DNA from 3 places in the Paenarthrobacter sp. 10L420 genome. Region 2 is predicted to be linked to each of the others. Evidence: riboswitches for the same ligand, from Rfam matches in the RefSeq annotation. Region 2 holds a riboswitch; each other region holds the start of a gene.
The links. A riboswitch is a leader RNA that binds a small molecule or an ion and turns the genes downstream of it on or off. The one in region 2 is predicted to bind S-adenosylmethionine.
Positions count from the first base shown of each region.

Region 1: another riboswitch for S-adenosylmethionine. It lies ahead of AC1DD5_RS14815 (DUF1737 domain-containing protein); the one in region 2 lies ahead of metX (homoserine O-acetyltransferase MetX).
Region 3: another riboswitch for S-adenosylmethionine. It lies ahead of AC1DD5_RS04230 (aminotransferase class V-fold PLP-dependent enzyme); the one in region 2 lies ahead of metX (homoserine O-acetyltransferase MetX).

Region 1 is NZ_JBFTJK010000009.1:99,258-104,006, reverse strand. Features, by position in the region: gene AC1DD5_RS14825 (O-succinylhomoserine sulfhydrylase) at 1-320, opposite strand, end outside; gene AC1DD5_RS14820 (rhodanese-like domain-containing protein) at 321-731, opposite strand; gene AC1DD5_RS14815 (DUF1737 domain-containing protein) at 728-994, opposite strand; SAM riboswitch class IV at 1,009-1,120, opposite strand; gene AC1DD5_RS14810 (NtaA/DmoA family FMN-dependent monooxygenase) at 1,287-2,615, shown strand; gene AC1DD5_RS14805 (aromatic amino acid ammonia-lyase) at 2,615-4,228, shown strand; gene AC1DD5_RS14800 (PLP-dependent cysteine synthase family protein) at 4,225-4,749, shown strand, end outside.
Region 2 is NZ_JBFTJK010000023.1:2,530-7,278, reverse strand. Features, by position in the region: gene AC1DD5_RS22360 (SGNH/GDSL hydrolase family protein) at 1-183, shown strand, start outside; gene AC1DD5_RS22355 (winged helix DNA-binding domain-containing protein) at 228-1,382, shown strand; gene AC1DD5_RS22350 (hypothetical protein) at 1,426-1,887, shown strand; gene metX (homoserine O-acetyltransferase MetX) at 1,894-3,015, opposite strand; SAM riboswitch class IV at 3,030-3,144, opposite strand; gene AC1DD5_RS22340 (bifunctional o-acetylhomoserine/o-acetylserine sulfhydrylase) at 3,284-4,600, opposite strand.
Region 3 is NZ_JBFTJK010000001.1:883,170-887,918, reverse strand. Features, by position in the region: gene rsgA (ribosome small subunit-dependent GTPase A) at 1-219, shown strand, start outside; gene hisN (histidinol-phosphatase) at 275-1,087, shown strand; SAM riboswitch class IV at 1,270-1,383, shown strand; gene AC1DD5_RS04230 (aminotransferase class V-fold PLP-dependent enzyme) at 1,415-2,824, shown strand; gene AC1DD5_RS04225 (class I SAM-dependent methyltransferase) at 2,971-3,726, shown strand; gene AC1DD5_RS04220 (metal-dependent transcriptional regulator) at 3,736-4,449, shown strand; gene AC1DD5_RS04215 (MFS transporter) at 4,480-4,749, opposite strand, start outside.

The DNA.
Region 1 (4,749 bases), on a different contig from region 2:
CGATCACCGGCAGCCAACAGGGCACCCAAGGCGGTGAACACCGCGGACATGCCGGACGCCGTCGCAAAGCAAGCCTCGGTTCCTTCGAGCAACCGCAACCGCTCCTGGAACGTGGCCACGGACGGGTTGCCGTAGCGGGAGTAAACGAAGCGTTCGTCCTCGCCAGTGAAGGCGCGTTCGGCGGCGGCAGCGGATTCGTAGACGAAGCCGGAGTTCAGGAAAACGGGTTCGGACGTCTCCTGGAAGTTGGTACGGTCAAGGCCACCGCGTACTGCCTGGGTGTCAGGGCTCCAGCTGGCGGCATCGGGATTGAAAGTCACTTAGTCGTTCCCCAGGTTGGTCGGCAGGCCACGGTTCTTCCAGCCGTTGATGGTGCGTTCGCCATACCGGTCCGGGTCACCTTCGAAGCCCTCGAGGACGTTGTAGGCGGTGAATCCGGCCTGCGTCGCGGCGATGGCAGCAGAGATGGAGCGCTGGCCTGAGCGGCAGATGAAAACGAGTTCCACGCCCTCGCCCTCAGGTGCCTGCTGCTGCAGGTCCTCGAGGAAGCGGGAGTTGGGAATGCCGCCGGCGAGGTTCCACTGAATGAACAGGGGATCGTTCTCTGTGGCTTTGGTGTCCGGAATGCCGATGTGTGCCCACTCGGCCTCGGTGCGGACGTCTACCAGGATGGCGCCATCTTCAAGCTTGGCCCACGCGTCCTGCGGGGTCAGGTCACCTGCGTAACTCATGCGTGTCCCTCGAATGCTTCTTCGTCGTCGTCGTTCTCCAACTGGTCAACTGCATTCGCGACGGCGGCGTCTGCGTTGGCGATGGCCACGGGCAGTACGACGGCCTGCGCCACGATGACATCCGTGCCATTGAACGTGGCTGCCGGGCTGCCGTGGAGCACGTAGCCGTCGGCGAGGGCCGTGGTGATCCGCTCACAGAATTCACGGGTATCCGGACCTGTAATCAGGCGGTAGGAGAGTTTTTCTTCAGTGGGTTCAGGCATTGGCTGGTGCTCCTCAGTCACGCTTGCAGTTCGAAGTGTCGATACGCCGAGTAGTCACCTGAGGCACCCCGCCGGAGAGAGGGTTGCCGACCAGCAAGTCAGGGCTTGGCGCTGGTGCTCATTACTCAAGAAAAACGTAACATCCCGCGGCGGCGGCCCGCACTTGCAAGCGGTTACGCGGTCGTCATGTTGCGTAACCGGCCCATGCTGGAGTAGCAGCCTAAATGTGACGTCCCGGGAGCATAATTGACGCAGTACGACCCCCTGTAACTTCGCAAGAAATCAGGTAGCGGTGAACGGACAAGGCAGCCCTACACTCAAGCCCATGCTGCATTTTGGATGGTTCGTGGGGCACGGTTTCGGTGTCCAGGGCTGGGGAACTCCCGCCTACAGCCTGGGCTACGACTGGAAGAAACCTGCCCTGTATCAAGACGCCGTGCGCGCGTTCGAGCAATCCGGCCTTGACCTTTTCATCATCGAGGATTCCCTTACTGTTCCTGATACTTATGGCGGCACTGCCGAGGTCTCGCTGGCACACGCCTCCTTTGCGCCTAAGCATGATCCTTTGGCGCTGGTCCCGTACCTTCTGTCCGCCACCAAGCACCTTGGGATTGTGCCGACCGTCAGCGCATCCTTCTATCCGCCCTTCACAGCCGCCCGGCTGCTGGCCACGCTGCAGCACTTCTCCGAGGGGCAGCTGGGCTGGAACGTTGTCACTTCCGGCAGTGACCTGGCAGCACAGAATTACGGTTTGGACCAGCAGATTGAACACGACCTTCGGTATGAGAAGGCGGAGGAATTCGTCGACGTCGTACGGAGGCTTTGGCGGAGCTGGGAACCTGACGCGGTGCTCGAGGACGTTGAGGCCGGCAGATTCGCCGACCACACCAAAGTGCACCCTATTAACCACCAGGGCGACTTCTTCAAGGTCCGCGGTCCCCTTAACACCGCACCTCTGCCGGAGGAGCCCGTACTGGTGCAGGCGGGTGCTTCTCCTCGGGGCAAAGCGTTCGCAGGTGGGCACGCCGACGTCGCGATCGCGTTGGCGCGTGGCGCTGACGGCATGAAGGCCTACCGGGATTCCATCCGTGCCGAGGCTGCCAAGGCTGGCAGGAACCCCGACGACGTCAAGGTCCTTTTCGTGCTCAAGCCCACCGTGGTTGGCTCATCAGCCGAGGCCGAGGAGTTGCGGGCGCAGCGCCGGGAGCTCACCCAGCGTGATATCGACAGCCAGCTCAACTCGATCTCCTATCTGTCCGTTATCGACTTTAAGCAGTTCGACCTCGATGCGCCGTTGCCCGAATTGAGCACCAACAGCAACCAAGGCACGTTGGAGCACTTCGCCAAGGCAGCGCCTCCGGGGTCTACCCTGCGCCAGATCCTTCAGGCACGCAGCGGTGGTGCCGGCGATTCGATCATCGGCACGGTTGGTGAAATCGTGGACTACTTCGAGGAGACCGGCGAGGCCGTGGGTGGGGACGGCTTCCTCTTCTCGGGGTTCGTGGACCCCGTCACCGTGCACGGAGTGCTGGACAAGCTCACTCCAGAACTGCGACGCCGTGGCCTGTTGAGGAAGAGTTACGGCAACGGCGGCTTCCGCCAGAATCTTCTGGACTTCTGATGTCCTCCGAGCCCATTTCCTCCGAGTCCAGAACCCTGCTGATCGGCACATCGCCGGTGGACCCTGAAAGCGTGGCGCAGGCTGCCCTGGATCCGGGGTTTCACGTGAAACTCAACCAAGATGCGTTGTCTTTGATTGGCCTGTCGCGGGAAGTGCTGGAGCGCGCTTCAACGTCCGGGCAGAGAATCTATGGCCTCAACACCCTCCTTGGGTCGGGCCGCGATACGGCTGTAGAGGAGAAGTCGATTCTTGCCTATCAAATTCAGGTAGTCAGGTACCACAACAGTGGTGTGGGCGACTATCTGGACCGGCCCTCCTCCCGCGCAGTGATTCTCACCCGCCTCGTCGGTTTCAGCCGTGGCGGCTCCGGTGTCCGGCCCGAGACGGCCAGGTTCTATGCCGAAATGCTCAACCGTGGAGTTCTTCCCGCCATCCCGCGCGAAGGCTCGGTCGGCTCGTCGGACCTCACCCAGCTCGCAGCCGTCGCCGCCGTCGCCATCGGTGAAGGTGAAGCGATCGATGCGAACGGCACCTTGGTGCCCGGGGCGAAAGCGCTCGCCGACGCCGGTCTCCAGCCGCTGCGGCTCGCGCCCGGCGAGGCCCTGGCCCTGGTCAGCGCAAACGCCTACTCGGTGGGGGCCGGCACCCTCGCCTTGGTGCGCCTGCAGCAGCTGGCGGAACTTGCCGACGTCGCGCTTTCGCTGTCCTTGGAAACCATTGCGAGATACGACGCCGGCGGGAACCTCAGCCCGTTTTCGCCCGCTATTCAGGCGGGCAAGGCGGTGGACGGGCAGAAGGACTCGGCGGCCGAAGTACGTTACCTGTTGCGCGGCGGATGGTTGGAGGACGTTCGCCCCGAAGTATCCGTGCAGGATGCTTTGTCATTCCGTTCTGCACCACAGACGCATGGCGCTTTTCGATCCTTGGTTTCACAGCTCGGCGCTGCGTTGAACGTGGAGCTGAACGGACGCGGCGACAATCCGTTGGTTGATATCGAAACGGGGCAAATGGTGTCCGGAGGGAACTTTCAACCGATGCAGCTGGCGCTTTCCTTTGAGGGCCTGCGGCTTGCCTTGGCGCATGTGGGGATTTCCAGCGAGCGGCGCATCGCCAAGTTGTATCCGCCACAACGGGTGATCCGGGCGAGGCATCTGGAAGCTGCCGCCAGGCACCTGGAGGATGCGGTTTCTGAGTCCGGACCGGCCGCAGGCCTTGTGCAGGAGGAGTTGCCTGGGCTGCTCTGGTACTCAGCAGCGGGACTGCTGTCCGAACTGAAGTTCCTGGCAGCGCCGGCGACGCTCGGGGCACCCACCCTCTCGGCCGACGTCGAGGACCACTCCACCTTGGCGCCGCTGGCGTTGCAGCAACTCGAAAAGTCGTTGGACGCTTTGGAGAAATTGCTTGCTATTGAGGCTCTGACGGCGTCATATCTGCTGCTCGAAACGGGAGCCGCGCAACCGCTCGGAAAGGGGACTGGCGCCGTAGTGGGTCGGCTGGCTGATGTGCTGGCGGACCGGCCGTCGGCTTCGGACCTGGTGGAGCGTGCGCGACGTGAGTTGCACGATGTGGTGGCGCAGGAATTGGCGACCGCTGAAGGGAAGGGAACAACGTGAGTACCGCAATCCGCAGACATGGCGCCCACTTGGCGGCGGGGCTGCCTGATGGGCTGGATGCCTCCGTCCTGGACAAAGTGGGCAACACTCCGCTGGTGAAATTGGAGGCGCTGGGCCGTGGATTGGGGAGCACCATCCACATCAAGCTTGAGTCGGAGAACCCTGGCGGATCCATTAAGGACCGTACTGCGCTGAGCATGGTCCGGGCGGCCGAGCGCTCCGGAGAGTTACAGCCCGGCGCAACCATTGTGGAAAGCACCTCCGGCAATACCGGCATCGGTCTGGCGCTCATTGGGCGGCTGACGGGGCATCCCGTGGTGGTGGTTACCGGCGACACCATCTCCCAGGAGAAGCTCGCCGCGCTCCACAGCTACGGTGCGCGCGTGGTCCTGACGGACTGGAGCGCGCCCTCCGAATCCCCGGAGAACGCCCGCGCCGTGGCGGCGCGCATCACGGCCGGGACGCCCGGTGCTTGGCGGCCCATGCAATTCGACAACCCTGCCAATCCCGCGGCCCACTAT
Region 2 (4,749 bases):
CCCCTGCCGGTCCGCACCTGGCGTGAGGCCCGTTCCTCGGATCTGGTGTGGGCGCGTGAATACTTTGTTCCCTGGGTTATCCGCAGGTTGCGGCATCGATCCTCCGGCGACGGCATTACTCCCAAACGCCCGACGGCGGGACCGGTCTTCGGTCCCAACGGCACCATGCTGCCGCGCGGCTAACGTGCGGATCGCTTGCAGGACTAACGCCCGGAAAGAGCTCCGCTATGCACGCTGACATTTCACTGGCGCCGGCTGATGTTGTGCACTTCAGGCTTCGGCGTCAGCAGTTGCGGGCTCCTTACGGTGAAAGCGTTGATGAGGTGCTGCGCAACCTCCTCGCGGTCCAGTCGCAGGAATTTCCGTACGCGAGGTGGACCGTTGCCCAGCGAACGCCGGGTACCACTGCCGATGAGGTGGAGCAGGCGGTGGCTGACGGCAGGATCCTCCGGACACATATCCTGCGGCCAACGTGGCATTTTGTGCATCGTGAGGACCTCGGCTGGTTGATGGGGTTATCTGCGGATCGCCTTCATCAAGGCAACAAAGGCATGTACAGGCAGACCGGACTTGATGAGCACGCCGCTGCCAGGAGCGGAGACATCCTTGCCGAAGCCGTGGCCGGTGGAGCCCACAAAACCCGCGAAGAATTAGCCGCGGTACTGGAACAGGCGGGTTTCCCCGGGAAAGGACTTGGCCTCGTTTACCACCTCATGCACGCAGAGATCAGCAAAATCTTGGTGAGCGGTGCGCCGGTCCGTTCTGCAGGGGGTGCGCTCAAACAGACATACGCCTTGTTCCAGGAACGTGTGTCCGCCACGGGCAACGTGCCCTTGATTGGGGACGACCGCGAATGGGCTTTGGGTCAGCTGGCGCTGCGATACTTCACCAGCCGGGGGCCTGCCACCATCAAGGACTGTGCCGCCTGGTCCGGACTGACCATGAAGGATGTGCGGCTTGGCTTGCAGGTAGCTGAAGAGTCCCTTCCGGGCGCCTTGGCAACTGTGGCGATTGACGGCCTGGACTTCTGCTTGCCAGCAGAAGACGTCGAACCCATTTCAGCGACTCCTCCAGCTGCCGCTGGGCCGCCGCTCCCCCGGGTCGATCTCATCCAGTGCTACGACGAGTACGTGATGGGCTATTCCCAATCGAGGCACTACCTCGGCGGAAGGGCGCCCTATTTCCCGGAGGGCGATGCTCCCATTCACGTCGTGTTGCTGGAGGGCAGGCTGTCCGGATGGTGGCGCCACGGCTTCTCCGGTGGGATCTGCGAACTCGACGTCAGAGTAAACCGACCCTTCACAACAGCGGAACAACAAGCGTTGGAGGCCGAGGCGGAACGCTACGGAAGGTTCCTGGGCATGAAGGCAAAGCTGGTGTGAAAGTGCGGGACTAAGCTGGGTTAAGACCTAGGAGGCCTGCACCGTGAACAATCTGATCTTCTGGATCATCGTCTGCTCGTGGCTGATTCCCATGGGGATCCGCCTTTATAACAGGTCCCGGGCGCGGCGGCTTCAGGACCGTAATTTCCAGGACCGCAACTTCCCGGGCCAGAACTACCCTGCCCAGAACTACCCGCCCCAGAACTACCCTGGCCCCGGCTATCCCCCGCAGAATCTTCCGGGACCGGGTTACCCGCAGCAGAACTACCCTGCCCAGAACTACCCGGGCTATCCGGGCGAGCCAATCCACGTCCGCCCTGCCGATGCGCAACCGCCGGCAGGACCGCCGTCGAACGCTTCTTCACCTACGTTTCCCAGCAACAGCGGCTCTGAGCACCAAGGCTTCCGCGCGCGCAAGCTGGCCGAGCTGGACCTCAAGTTCAGCAACGGCGAGATCGCCATGGAGGACTACATGAAGCAGCGCGGCGAGATCATGAACGGCTGAGCCGGCTTACGCGAAGAAGGCCTGATGCAGTTGGGCTGACAGTTGCCCGATTTCGGTGAGGAAGCCGTCGTGTCCGATGGGAGCCTCGATCACGTGGACGGGCACATTGCCGGGCAGGTTTTGTGCCAGTTCCAATGACTGGGCCGGGAAGTAGAGGCGGTCCGAGTCGACGGCTGCCACAAAGAATTCAGCAGTGGCGCTGGCCAAGGCTTCCTGCAAGGTGCCCCGGCCCCGGCTGATGTCGTGGGACATGAGGGCCTCGGTGATGGCGATGTAACTGTTCGCATCGAACCGGCGCACCAGCTTGGTGCCTTGGTGGTCGAGGTAGCTTTCCACCTGGTAGCGGCCACGCTCCCCCAGGACCGGAGCAGCCAGGGGCGTCTCTTGGTGCTGGGCTTCGCGGCCGAAGCGGAAATCAAGCTCCAGGGCTGATCGGTACGTGATATGCGCTATCCGTCGGGCCAGGGCAAGGCCCGCCTCGGGAGTTGGTCCACCGTAGTAATCGCCGTTGTTGAAGTTCGGGTCCTGGCGGATGGCGAGCGTCTGCGACTGGGCGAAAGCGATTTGCTCGGCTGTGCTGTAGGCGCCGACAGAAATGACTGCGCACCTCTGAACACGCTCGGGGAAGGTCACCGCCCATTCAAGTGCCCGCGCCCCGCCCATGGAACCGCCGAGGACTGCGTGCCATGCCTTGATGCCCAATGCATCCGCGAGACGGGCTTCAGCCACGGTGCTGTCGCGCAACGTGATGAGAGGAAAGCGGGATCCCCAAGGCCGCCCGTCCGGAGCCTGGGACGATGGTCCCGTGCTGCCGTAACAGCCGCCCACAATGTTGATGGAGATAACGAAGAACCGGTTGGTGTCGATCGTCGCGCCGGGACCAACGAGTTGCTCCCACCAGCCTTCCTCGTCGGTGGCACCGCGGGCCACGTGCGTGCTGCCCGTCAGTGCGTGCTGAACGAGAACGGCGTTGGACGCATCTTCGTTCAGCTGCCCCCAGGTTTCGTAGGCCAGCACAACATCCGGGAGAAAACCGCCGGCTTCAAGTTCCAGCGAACCTACGCCGGCGTACTTGACCGTCCCGTCTTCTTTGCCCGGTTTTGGGGGTGCTGTAGCAGTAATGGTCATTCCTTTGACACCTAACCTCGCGCTTGCCTGCCGCCTTGCGTGCGACAGGCCAGGTCTTCACCCGGGGCACCCCACCGCGGAGGAGGGTTGCCGGCCAGCAAGCCGGGGCTGTCACTGGCACTCATGACCTAATACGTAGAGTCTAGGAAAAATACCGCTGTTTTGGCGAAGAATGTGACAGCTGTGTGACGGTTTGGGGTCCCTTCGTTCAGGAACACGCAGCGAGAAGGGCCGCCCGGCGAATTTTCGTCGGCGGGCAGCCGCTCCGCTAAGCGCCCTTGGCAGCCCGGAAACCAGCCTCCAAGTCAGCAATGATGTCGTCCACGTGCTCGATTCCCACCGACAGGCGGACAAGGCCGGGATACACGCCCGCAACCAGTTGCTGTTCGACCGTGAGCTGGCTGTGGGTAGTCGACGCCGGGTGGATAACCAGCGAGCGGACGTCACCGATGTTGGCAACATGGGAGTGCAGCTCCAGGCCATCGACGAATCGCTTGCCGGCCTCGACGCCACCCTTGATGTTGAATGCCACCACCGCGCCGGTACCCCTCGGCCCGTACTTCCGGCCGCGGTCATACCAAGGGCTGGACGGCAGACCCGCGAAGGCAACCGATTCGACGTCGTCGTGGGCTTCCAGCCATTCCGCCACTTTGGTGGCGTTCGAGACGTGACGCTCTACGCGGAGGCTCAGGGTTTCCAGCCCTTGGGCGATGAGGAATGCGTTGAACGGGGAAACGGCCGAACCCAGATCGCGCAGCAACTGCACGCGTGCCTTGAGAATGTAGGAGAGGTTGGCTCCGAGCGCGCCGTCCTTGCCAAGGTCCCGGGCGTAAACGAGTCCGTTGTAGCTGGGGTCCGGAGTATTGAATCCAGGGAAGCGTTCCGGGTCCTTGCCGAAATCAAAGTTTCCGGAGTCCACGATCACGCCGGCGATCGCCGCACCGTGGCCGCCCAGATACTTGGTAGCCGAGTGCACCACAATGTCCGCACCCCATTCGATGGGTCGAATGAGGTACGGGGTGGAGAGCGTGTTATCCACGATCAGCGGCACGCCAGCTTCATGCGCGGCGCGTGAAATACCCTCGATGTCCAGCACGTCCTGGCGCGGATTTGAGACCACCTCACCAAAGAACAGCTTGGTGTTGGGCTGCACGGCGTCGCGCCACTGGTCCAGGTTGTCCGGGTCTTCCACGAATGTCACGGAGATACCGAACTTCTTCAGTGTGTGTGCCAGCAGGTTGTAGGTGCCGCCGTACAGGCTGGGGCTGGCGACGACATGGTCGCCGGCCTCGGCAATGTTCAGGATGGCGAAGGTTTCCGCGGCCTGTCCAGAACTGAGGAGCAATGCGCCCAGTCCACCTTCGAGGCTGGCGATCCGCTGCTCCACGGCATCCTGTGTCGGGTTGCCGATACGGGTGTAGATCGGGGCGAGCTCGGCCAAGGCAAAGCGGTTGGCTGCGCTCTCTGCGCTGGGGAAAACGAAGGACGTGGTCTGGTAGATCGGAAGCGACCTCGCTCCCGTGGCAGAGTCAGGCTCCTGCCCTGCGTGGATCTGGCGGGTTTCGAAAGACCATCCTTGGGACATTGAATTCTCCTCTTAGTGGCGCGCGGGTTTGCCGTTGATCGCTGTAGGCGTGGGCTGGGGCCAGTCTAGGAAGGGCCCGGATACTTGGACAGCTTTGTGACGAAGGCAGTATTTTTCGGTCTTTGGGCGACCCGGCATGACGCAGTCGA
Region 3 (4,749 bases), on a different contig from region 2:
ATCCTGCATTCCTTCCCCGATTTGGAACCGGGCACCGAAGCTTGCGACCGCGGTTGCAAGCACGATGCCAGTGCCATCAATTGCGGACTTGACGCGTGGGTGAACGAGGGACACGCCGGTCCTTCCGGGGTGGCCCGCTTGTCTTCGCTCCGGCGGCTGCTGGGCGCGGACCCGCGTTTGGAAGCGAAAGAGACCAAAGAACTGGGTACCGTCAACTAAGCATTGGTGCAAGGCGATCCCAACTGCAGGGAACGTTTCACGATAGTTTGGTGGCATGACCCAACCCGTTTCCAGCTACAACGATGACCTCCGACTGGCCCACGTGCTGGCGGATTCCGTGGATGCCCAAACCATGGACCGCTTCAAGGCCTTGGATCTGCAGGTCGAGACCAAGCCTGACCTCACGCCAGTGACGGATGCCGACAAAGCTGCGGAAGAAGCCATTCGTGGCCAATTGTCGCGCTCGCGCCCCCGTGACGCCGTCCTCGGCGAGGAGTTCGGCAGCAGCGGCCACGGCTCCCGGCGTTGGATCATCGACCCCATCGACGGCACCAAGAACTTCGTTCGGGGAGTTCCTGTATGGGCTACCCTGATCGCACTCGTGGACGAGGGTGAGCCGGTGGTCGGACTTGTCAGTGCTCCCGCGTTGGGCAAGCGTTGGTGGGCAGCAAAGGACATGGGCGCCTATATGGGTCGCTCCCTCGCGTCAGCGACCCGGCTCAAAGTGTCAAACGTTTCGCGGTTGGCAGATGCTTCAATGTCATATTCCAGCCTTTCCGGTTGGAAGGAACGCGGAAATCTGGACGAGTTCCTGGGGTTGACGGAAGACATCTGGCGCACACGCGCCTACGGCGATTTCTGGTCCTATTGCCTGGTTGCCGAGGGAGCCGTGGATATCGCCTGCGAGCCAGAGTTGAACCTTTACGACATGGCAGCACTGGTTCCGATCGTGACGGAAGCCGGCGGCCGCTTCACCTCGTTGGAAGGCGAGGATGGCCCCTTTGGCGGCAACGCCCTGGCCACCAACTCCATCCTGCACTCAGAGGTCCTCAAGCGGCTGAACCCTGCTCTGGATGACCTCCTCTGACCCAGCGGCACCAACTAGCCAACCGGCTTTGCATAGAATTTTCGACGGCGGATGCCTCCTTTTCGGGGCGTCCGCCGTTTTTTCTTCGCCCAAAGCCCGATTTCCGGACCCTTCGTAACAATGTGCTTAACAAAGCGAAGCGACTTTGGAGCAGGCCAGAGGAGTGCCCTAACCTCTTTACAGGTCACGAGTGCCAGCGCTAAACCCCGGTTTGCTGGCCGGCAACCCTCCATTCGCGGTGGGGTGCCCCGGGTGACGACCTGGCCGGTCCGGAACGGATACGGCAAGCGCGGATCCCCATAGGGGGTCCCTCTTGAGTGAGGTCCCATGAGCACTGCTACGTTCAACTCCACCGTTCTGCCGTCCCTTGTGGTCGAAGAAGCAGCGCACGAAGCCGCTGCAGGCAGGCCCCTGGCCGCCGTCACAGGCGCAGAGCTGCAAGCTCCCCTGATCCAGGGTGGCCACGTCCGCTACGCCAACCTCGACTACGGAGCATCCGCTCCAGCGCTGACAATTGTTTCTGCGTATCTCAATGAGATCCTCCCCTACTACGCCAGTGTCCACCGCGGCGCGGGCTACGCTTCCCAGATCAGCACCTCGGTCTACGAGAACTCCCGCGACATCGTCCGCGAATTCGTCGGCGGTCGTCCCGACGATTCCGTCATTTTCACCCGGAACACCACGGACTCGCTGAACCTGTTGGCAGGCTGCCTCCCGCAACTGGACGGAAAGCCAACGGGCGAGGTCCTTTACCTGGACATCGAGCACCATGCCAATCTCCTTCCCTGGCAGGGCGTCCCTCACCGCAGTGTCGTAGCTGCTTCGACACTGACAGCTACCCTCGCCAAGCTTCGCGAGGAACTCAGCCAGGGCGGCGTGTCGTTGCTGGCGGTCACCGGGGCCTCGAATGTGACCGGTGAAATCCTGCCGATCGCCGAACTCGCAGCACTTGCCCACGAATACGGCGCCCGGATTGTGGTGGACGCCGCGCAGCTTGCCCCCCACCGCCGCATCAACATCACCGCAGCAGACGTGGACTACATCGTGTTCTCCGGGCATAAGCTCTACGCTCCGTTCGGCGCCGGTGTTGTTGTGGGCCGTCCTGACTGGCTCGACGCCGGTACTCCGCACCTTGCCGGTGGTGGCGCCGTTCGCGAAGCCCGCCTGGACTCGGTCAGCTGGGCTTCAGGTCCCGCCCGCCACGAGGGCGGCTCCCCCAACGTCCTCGGCGCGGCAACATTGGCCCGCGCGACGCAGGTGCTGGCCGGGCTGGACCAAGAGGCATGGCATGCCCATGAAGCTGCCATCCGCTCCTACCTCGTACAGGGACTTGAAGCAATCGAAGGCGTGACCGTCCACCGGATCTTCAGCGACTCCGAAGACACTATCGGCGTGGTCAATTTCTCCGTGGAAGGATTCGACGCCGGACTGGTGGCCGCCTACCTCGCCGCCGAACATGGTGTAGGACTTCGTGACGGCCGCTTCTGCGCCCATCCCCTGCTCAAGCGGCTCGGACTCCCTTCGGGCTCGCTCCGAGCCAGTTTCGGAGTGGGTTCCCGATTGGAGGATGCCACACGACTCCTGGCTGGTATCGAAGAACTCAAGCGCACCGGGCTCGGCTGGGACTATGTAGTAGACGAAGGCCGCTGGGTACCGGCCAACGACCACCGCAGCTACCCGGAATGGGCACCAAACACCCCGGGCACCGCAGGGGCTGCGCCCTGCACGATTGACTAAAACGCACGTACTGTGCGGTAAATTCGTAGGGTAACTGGCGTTCGCGGTAAAGGAGTCTGTGCGTGGCCGTGCCTTCCGGCAGTGTTTCCGGCGTTGTTTCCGGCGGAAGTGTTTCCGGCCGCGTTGGCAGGCCGGGTGGTCCCAAGCTGCATGCCACGCGCCGCCGCGAGCTGGGCCAGAGCTTCCAGGACGGCGGCGAACACTACGATCGCGTTCGGCCCGGCTATCCCACAGACTCAATGGATTGGCTTCTCCCTCCTGGAGCGAAGTCCGCCGCGGATATTGGTGCAGGCACGGGAAAATTTACGGCACTGCTCGTGGACCGCGGCCTGCAGGTGGCCGCCGTCGATCCTTCCACAGACATGCTGGAGCAACTTCGAAAGTCCTGTCCCGGCGTTGAGGCGTTGGAGGGAACGGCCGAGGCAACAGGGCTGGCGGACTCAGCATTCGACGTCGTCAGCGTTGCCCAGGCATGGCATTGGTGTGACCCGCTGAAAGCCAGCACGGAAATCGACCGGATCCTGCGGCCCCACGGAGTACTCGGCCTGATATGGAACCAACTGGACACCTCCGTGCCCTGGGTTCACCGGTTGTCACGCATCATGCACGCCGGGGATGTGCACAAGCCCGGCTTCCGGCCAGTTATCGGACCGGAGTTTATGGACTTGACGAGCCATCTCACCAGCTGGGAGGACGCCGTGTCACCGGAGGACATCCTGGAGCTCACGAAATCGCGCAGCTACTACCTCCGCGCAAATGAAGCCACCCGCTTAAAGGTCATGGGCAACCTGGAGTGGTACCTCTTCGATCATCTGGGCCATGTCCCCGGCCAGCTCCTGGGATTGCCATATCTGACCACTACCTGGCGGGCCCGCAAGATCGACGGCGCCCCGCCACGGTAGGCTTGGTGTGTGAAGACCAGTACGCCCTCCTCCTCGATCGAGGACTACGTCAAGGTCATCTACTCCTATACGGAGTGGCAGGACAAACCAATTACGTCCTCGCAGCTTGCCCTGCGGCTTGGCGTTGCCAATTCCTCGGTGTCTGAAATGGTCCGTAAACTCAAGGACCAGGGCTTGGTGGACCACCAACCGTACAGTGCCATCCGGCTGACTCCGGAAGGCATGCGCCTGGCACTGTCAATGGTTCGGCGTCACCGCCTCATTGAGACATACCTCGTTGACGAACTCGGCTATAGTTGGGACGAAGTCCATGATGAAGCTGAGATGTTGGAACACGCGGTGTCCGATACCTTCATTGAGCGCATGGCCGCCAAGCTTGGCCATCCCCTCCGGGATCCTCACGGCGACCCGATTCCCTCGGCTGACGGATCGGTGGAACTTCCCCACGCCTACCGCATGATCGAGTTGGACGAAGGCCACTCAGGCCGCATCACCCGGATCAGCGATGAAAATCCTGACCTTCTTCGCTATCTCGCCTCGGAAAAGATCACCTTGGACGCGCCCGTGGAAGTGGTGGGGCGCAAACCATTCGGCGGAGCCCTGGTTGTTCGGATTGGCAGCGGACCCCAACGCCGCGAATTCGATCTCGCGGACGAGGTTACAGCGGCACTTTGGGTCCAAAGCGCCGAAGTCCATGAAGGCTGCGTGCTTCCCGCGCGCTGACTTGTGCGCTGCAGAGGCACGTGGCACAGGCTAGCTGCGCTGGCCGGCCGGCCCGCCGTCGTCGGACGCTGTATCAGGATCGCTTTCAGCGGCAACTGCCGCTTCGAGCACGGGGTTGCGGATCCCGACGGCGGACGCCACCGCCCCGACAACGAACAGTGCCGCCGTGACAACCAAGGCGTTGTACAAGCCCTGCCGTGTAAACACCGGACCAACGATCAGGCCGGCAAAGGCAATGCAGATGAGGCCGGCAATACGGGCCACGGCATTGTTGACCGCCGAACCAATTCCGGCCTCTTC